Regions from separate parts of the Variovorax xiamenensis genome, predicted to be linked through region 2. Evidence: riboswitches for the same ligand, from Rfam matches in the RefSeq annotation. Region 2 holds a riboswitch; the other holds the start of a gene.

Region 1 (3,394 bases), 3.4 Mb from region 2:
CGCACGCTCACCCAGCGCGAACGCGCCCTGCTGCTGATGGCCGACGGCCGGCGCTCCCTGACCGACTTCAGTCCGCTCTTCGCCAATCGCGATGAAGCCGAGCGGGCCATCCAGGCGCTGATCGAGAAGGGCTACCTGCAGAGCCCCAAGGCCGCGGCGGCAGCTGCAGCCGCGCCCGTGGCCCCTCCCGCGCAGCCCGCGCCCTCGCCCATTCCCGCCGCCGAGCCGATCCAGGTGGCCACCTCGGCCGACACCTTCGACGGCAAGCGTTCGCTGGCCACCACGCGCATGTTCCTGTTCGACATCTGCGAGCGCATGTTCGTGCGCCGCGACCCGAAGTTCGCGCTGCAGATGCGCGACGCGCTGCGCGAAGCGCGCGACCGCGAGGCGATGCTGACCATCGCCGCGTTGATGCTCACCGAAATCGAGAAGACCGCCGGCGTCGAGCGCGCCGAATCGCTGCGCGAGCGCATCGACCGGCTGCTGCCGCCGGCCGAGGTCATGCACTGACCTTCCTGTGAAGACAGCGGCCGGCCCGGCCCGTGACACCATCGCCGGGTGAACTCCTCTCCTCCCGCCCCCACTTCGTTGTCCGCACGCCTTCGCGGCTGGGCCAGGCGCCTCAAGCGCGACGGCGTCACGCTCTGGTTCGCATGCCGGCACGCCTCCACGCCCTGGTATGCCAAGGCGCTGGGCGTCTTCGTGGTGGCCTATGCGCTCAGCCCGATCGACCTGATTCCCGACTTCGTTCCGGTGCTGGGCTACGTCGACGACGTGCTGCTGCTGCCGGGGCTGATCTGGCTCACGATCCGGCTGATTCCGACTTCCGTGCTCGCCGAATGCCGCGAGCAGGCCGACGCCTGGATGCGGAGTTCGGGCTCCAGGCCGACCAGCCGATGGGGTGTCGCGCTGGTCGTGGCCGTGTGGATCGCGGCCGGCGCCGGGGCCTGGTACCTGTGGGCGCGCTGAGTACGCAAGGGCAAATCCGCCGGCCGGCCCGCGCGATCCACTACACTTCCCGGGGTCAGGAGAGAGCCCCGCATGCCGGGGCCGCCGAAGGCGCAGGGGTTTCCCCCGAACGCTCAGGCAAAAGGACTGACGAGGCGCCGGTGAAAACCGGCGTTTCCTTGCTGGAGAGAGGCCGCCGCATCTGAAGCAGAAGCAGCGGCCCACCGAAGGAGCAAACCCCGATCGTGGGGCGAATCTCTCAGGTAAAGCGGACAGCAGGGGTGGCCCATGGCTTGCGTCATGGATTTCGACTGCCCCTTTGGAGTGCCCCGTGGCCGCTTCTTCCTCCGCTACTCCCGACGCCCCGCTTCTCAAGACGCCGCTGTACGACCTCCACCTGGAACTGGGCGCCCGCATGGTGCCCTTCGCCGGCTATTCGATGCCGGTCCAGTACCCCGCCGGCCTGATGGCCGAGCACAAGCACACGCGCGACGCGGCCGGCCTGTTCGACATTTCCCACATGGGCCAGCTGCGCCTGGTCGGGCCCGACGCCGCGGCCGCCTTCGAGACCCTGATGCCCGTCGACGTGATCGACCTGCCCGCCGGCAAGCAGCGCTACGGACTGCTGCTGGATGACGAGGGCGGCATCCTCGACGACCTGATGTTCTTCAACGAGGGCAACGGCTCGATCTTCGTGATCGTCAACGGGGCCTGCAAGGTGGCCGACATCGCCCACATCCAGCAGAAGATCGGCTCGCGCTGCGAAGTTCGCCCCCTGCCCGACCACGCCCTGCTCGCCCTGCAGGGCCCGCAGGCCGCCGCCACGCTGGCACGGCTGTCGCCCGGCGTCGAGCGCTTCGTCTTCATGACGGGCGGCGCGGTGCAGATCGGCGGCATTCCGGCCTTCGTCACCCGCAGCGGCTACACCGGCGAGGACGGCTTCGAGATCTCGGTGGCCGCATCCGACGCCGAGCGCCTCGCCCGCTTGCTGCTGGCCCAGCCCGAGGTCAAGCCCATCGGCCTGGGCGCGCGCAACTCGCTGCGGCTCGAAGCAGGCCTGTGCCTCTACGGCAACGACATCGACACCACCACCACGCCGGTCGAAGCCTCGCTCAACTGGGCGATGCAGAAGGTACGCCGCGCGGGCGGGGCACGCGAAGGCGGCTTCCCGGGCGCCGCGAAGATCCTCGCGCAGCTCGCCGCCTCCACTGCAGGAGCCGCCGGCCACACCGACCACGACACGCTGAAGCGCAAGCGCGTGGGCCTCGTCGCCCTCGAGCGCGTTCCGGTGCGCGACGGCACGGTGCTGCAGTCCTTCGAGGGCCACGACATCGGCGCCGTCACCAGTGGCCTGCTCGGCCCCACGGCCGACCGCTGCATCGCCATGGGCTACGTGGCCACCGCCTTCGCCGAGCCCGGCACGCGCGTGCAGGCCATCGTGCGCGGCAAGCCGGTGCCGATGGAGGTCTCGACCATGCCGTTCGTGCCCACCCGCTACTACCGCGGCTGACCTCATCCGAGTCAGACAGACCGGCTAGGCTCTGCACCCCGATCCATTTTTTCCACGAGGAGTTTTTCCACCATGAGCATCAAGTACACCAAGGACCACGAATGGGTGTCGGCCGAAGGCGACGCAGCCACCGTCGGCATCACCGTGCACGCGCAGGACGCGCTGGGCGACGTGGTGTTCGTCGACCTGCCCGAAGTCGGCAAGACCTTCGCGCAGGGTGAAGTCGCCGGCGTCGTCGAATCGGTCAAGGCCGCGGCCGACGTGTTCATGCCCGTGTCGGGCGAGATCACCGAAGTGAACGAAGCCCTGCGCGCCGATCCGTCGCTGGCCAACAGCGACCCGCTGGCCGCCGGCTGGTTCTTCAAGGTCAAGCTGAGCGACCCCGCGCAGCTCGACGCCCTGCTGGACGCGGCCTCCTACGACAAGTTCGCCGCCGAATCCTGATCCGCTGAGCCTTTCATCAGCACCTTTGTCTTTTCCCTCCGAGCCTTCACCGCCATGCCGACGCCCGCCCTTCCTTCTTTGCAAGAACTAGAGAACGCCGAAGAATTCCTCGCCCGCCACATCGGCATCGATGCGGCGGACGAGGCGCGCATGCTGCCGGCGATCGGCTCGGAGACGCGCGCCGAGCTCATCGACGGCATCGTGCCGGCGGCCATCCGCCGAGCGAAGCCGATGCGCCTGCCCGCGCCGGTGACCGAAGCCGACGCGCTGGCCGAGCTGAAGGCGATAGCGTCGAAGAACAAGGTGTTCCGCAACTTCATCGGCCAGGGCTACTACGGCAACCACACGCCGGGCGTGATCCTGCGCAACATCCTCGAGAACCCCGCCTGGTACACCGCCTACACGCCCTACCAGGCCGAGATCTCGCAGGGCCGCATGGAAGCCCTGCTCAACTTCCAGACGATGGTGTGCGACCTCACGGGCATGGCCATC
Region 2 (3,394 bases):
GTTCGGCTTCGAGCTTGCGCGCGTCGATGGCGTAGCGGCGATCATGGCCGGGACGGTCCGTGACGTAGGTGACCTGTTCCTTGTAGGGCTTGCCGTCGGCACGGGGGCGCAGTTCGTCGAGCAGCGCGCACACGGTATTGACGATCTCGATGTTGGGCTTCTCGTTCCAGCCGCCCACGTTGTAGGTCTCGCCGAGCTTGCCGGCTTCGAGCACTCGGCGGATGGCGCTGCAGTGGTCCTTCACGTAGAGCCAGTCACGCACCTGCATGCCGTCGCCATACACGGGCAGGCTCTTGCCGGCCAGCGCGTTGACGATCATCAGGGGGATCAACTTCTCGGGGAAGTGGAACGGGCCGTAGTTGTTCGAGCAGTTGGTGGTCAGCACCGGCAGGCCGTAGGTGTGGTGCCAGGCGCGCACGAGGTGGTCGCTGGCCGCCTTGCTGGCCGAGTAGGGGCTGTTCGGCTCGTACTTGTTCTCTTCGGTGAAGGCCGGGTCGGTCTTGGAGAGCGAGCCGTAGACCTCGTCGGTCGACACGTGCAGGAAGCGGAAGGCCGACTTCTGATCGGCCGGCAGCGCGCTCCAGAAGCCACGCACCGACTCGAGCAGGCGGAAGGTGCCGAGCACGTTGGTCTGCACGAAGTCTTCGGGGCCGTGGATCGAGCGGTCGACATGCGACTCGGCGGCGAAGTTCACGACGGCGCGCGGCTTGTGCTCGGCCAGCAGGCGGTCGATGAGGGCGCTGTCGCCGATGTCGCCCTGAACGAAGATGTGCTTCGGGTTGCCCTTGAGCGACGCGAGCGTCTCGAGGTTGCCCGCGTAGGTCAGCTTGTCGAGGTTGATGACGGGCTCGTCGCTGTTCGCGATCCAGTCGAGTACGAAATTGGCGCCGATGAAGCCGGCACCGCCGGTAACCAGGATCATGAAGTCCCCTGCTGTTGTGTGGAACGATCGCCCTGCGGCAAATCAACAGGCGATTATCCCATCGGGCAAAAGGAGAAAAATCAAAGGTTGGCGCCCGCGCGAGCCCCACCTACAATCCCCCCACTGCAGGAGAGCGGGCCACCCCGGTGGCCCTACCGAAGGCGCAAACTCCCATAAACGCTCAGGTCGGTCCTCACGGGCCTGTACTGCACCAACTGAAACGCCGTCTGGAGAGCCGCCACGCCACGTGGCGCACCGAAGGAGCAAACCCTCTGCGGGCGCAGCGGGTGAATCTCTCAGGTACCGAGGACAGGGGGAGCGGCAACTTGGACTGCGGTCGTCCAGTTGCTTTCGCTATTCATTCGATAGCAAACAACACCCGCCGTTCAAGCGCTGCATCCTCAAAAGGTACTTGAAATGCGCGTGATCGTTCTCGGCGCCGGCCTGCTCGGCGTGACCTCGGCTTACTACCTCCAGCAACTCGGCCACGAAGTGACCGTGATCGACCGGCAGGCGACCCCGGCCGCAGAAACCAGCTTCGCCAACGGCGGGCAGATCTCCGTCAGCCACGCCGAACCCTGGGCCAACCCCAGCGCCCCCCTGAAGGTGCTGCAATGGCTCGGCAAGGAAGACGCCCCGCTGCTCTTCCGCATGCGCGCCGACATGCGCCAGTGGCTCTGGGGCCTGCAGTTCCTGCGCGAATGCACCCCGGCGCGCACCCGCCACAACATCGAACAGATCGTTCGTCTCGGCACATACAGCCGCTCGATGTTGCAACAGTTGCGCCGCGACACCGGTCTCAGCTACGACCAGCGCACACAGGGCATCCTGCACTTCTACACGACGCAGAAGGAGTTCGACGGCGCCCTCGAGCCCGCCGAGCAGATGCGCGCCCTGGGCTGCGAGCGCCAGGTCATCTCGGCCGACGAGGCCGTGAAGATCGAGCCCGCCCTCGCCCACATCCGTCCGAAGCTGGCCGGCGCCACCTACACGGCCGAGGATGAATCCGGCGACGCCAACCGCTTCGCCCGCGAGCTCGTGGGCCTGGCCGCAGCCGCGGGCGTGAAGTTCCTGATGAGCCACACCGTGACCGCGCTGCGCGAGGCCGCCGGCAGCATCGACCACGTCGAGGCCACCGACAGCGAAGGCCGCTTCCAACGCATCCGCGGCGACGCCTTCGTGCTGGCCATGGGCTCGCTCAGCCCGCTGTACGCCGCGCCGCTGGGCATCCGCCTGCCGATCTACCCGGCCAAGGGCTACTCGGTGACGCTGCCCGTCAAGGACGCCTCGAAGGCCCACCAGGTCTCGCTGACGGATGACGAATTCAAGCTCGTGTTCTCGCGCTACACCTCGGCGTCGGGCGACCGGCTGCGCATCGCCGGCACGGCCGAACTCAACGGCTACGACCGCGACCTGAACCGCGTGCGCTGCGAAGCCATCGTGCGTCGCGTCGAAGAGCTTTTTCCCGGCGCCGGCGACACCACCCAGGCCCAGTTCTGGACCGGCCTGCGCCCCGCCACGCCGAGCAACGTCCCGCTGATCGGCAAGACGAAGCTGCCGAACCTGTTCCTCAACACCGGCCACGGCACCCTGGGCTGGACGCACGCCTGCGGCTCGGGCAAGTCGATCGCGCGGATCGTGAGCGGGCTGGAGCCGGAGGTCGATTTCGCGTTCACGGGGATGCCGGCCCCCAAGCCGCGCATCCCCCAACCCGCACTGGGCTGACGAACCGGCAAACCCCGGATCACGCCTTGAACGTGATCCAGGGCCTGAGCCGCACCGCACAGTGGATCAGGCCCGCACGCTCCTGCGCGTCGATCACCTCGCCGATGGGCTTGTAGGCCTGCGGCGCTTCCTCGATCCGGCGCTCCTCCCGCAAGGTCACGCACTGCCAGCTTGCCTGCACGTCGACGGGCGCCGGCCGCATCGCGCGTACCTGCTGCCGGCGCATCCGCCGGCCAGCGCCATGGCTGCACGACCAGAGCCAGTCTTCGTGCCCCAGTCCGGCCACCAGATAAGAGTAGTCGCCCATCGAGCCGGGAATCAGCGCCAGATCGCCCGCATTCGCCGGCGTCGCTCCCTTCCGGTGGATGTTCATGCCATGTTCCCGCAGCACGACGTTGTGCGGCACGTCCACGACTAGTCTCGACGACGTGGCACCCAGCAAATCCGCGAAATCCTTGCGTACCAGTTCGGCCAGGACGACCCGGTTTGCCCATGCGTAGCGCGCCGCCACGCCCATGGCCTCCAGATATTCGTCGGCCAGCGGTCCCGTCAGGCCATACAGGCCGCTTCTCGGATGACGCAGGCCCTTGGGCCATTCGCTGCGGGCACGGTCCATCCAGCGGCCGCCCACATGGAACCCGATGTCGCGCGAGCCGCTGTGGATCATCACGACCACGTCCCCTGCCTTCAGGCCGGCGCGATAGGCCTCGTGACGGTCCATCACATGGTCGACAACTTGCAGTTCCA

What was found. A riboswitch is a leader RNA that binds a small molecule or an ion and turns the genes downstream of it on or off. The one in region 2 is predicted to bind glycine.
Region 1: it holds a riboswitch for glycine, as region 2 does, so the genes downstream of both, gcvT (glycine cleavage system aminomethyltransferase GcvT) here and SFB74_RS04475 (D-amino acid dehydrogenase) in region 2, are expected to answer to the same signal.

What each region holds. Positions count from the first base shown of each region.
Region 1 is NZ_CP139038.1:4,416,676-4,420,069, forward strand. Features, by position in the region: gene SFB74_RS20155 (hypothetical protein) at 1-510, shown strand, start outside; gene SFB74_RS20160 (YkvA family protein) at 589-969, shown strand; glycine riboswitch at 1,016-1,108, shown strand; glycine riboswitch at 1,121-1,234, shown strand; gene gcvT (glycine cleavage system aminomethyltransferase GcvT) at 1,364-2,458, shown strand; gene gcvH (glycine cleavage system protein GcvH) at 2,531-2,902, shown strand; gene gcvP (aminomethyl-transferring glycine dehydrogenase) at 2,957-3,394, shown strand, end outside.
Region 2 is NZ_CP139038.1:1,052,415-1,055,808, reverse strand. Features, by position in the region: gene rfbB (dTDP-glucose 4,6-dehydratase) at 1-922, opposite strand, end outside; glycine riboswitch at 1,039-1,136, shown strand; glycine riboswitch at 1,140-1,245, shown strand; gene SFB74_RS04475 (D-amino acid dehydrogenase) at 1,340-2,647, shown strand; gene SFB74_RS04470 (RtcB family protein) at 2,667-3,394, opposite strand, start outside.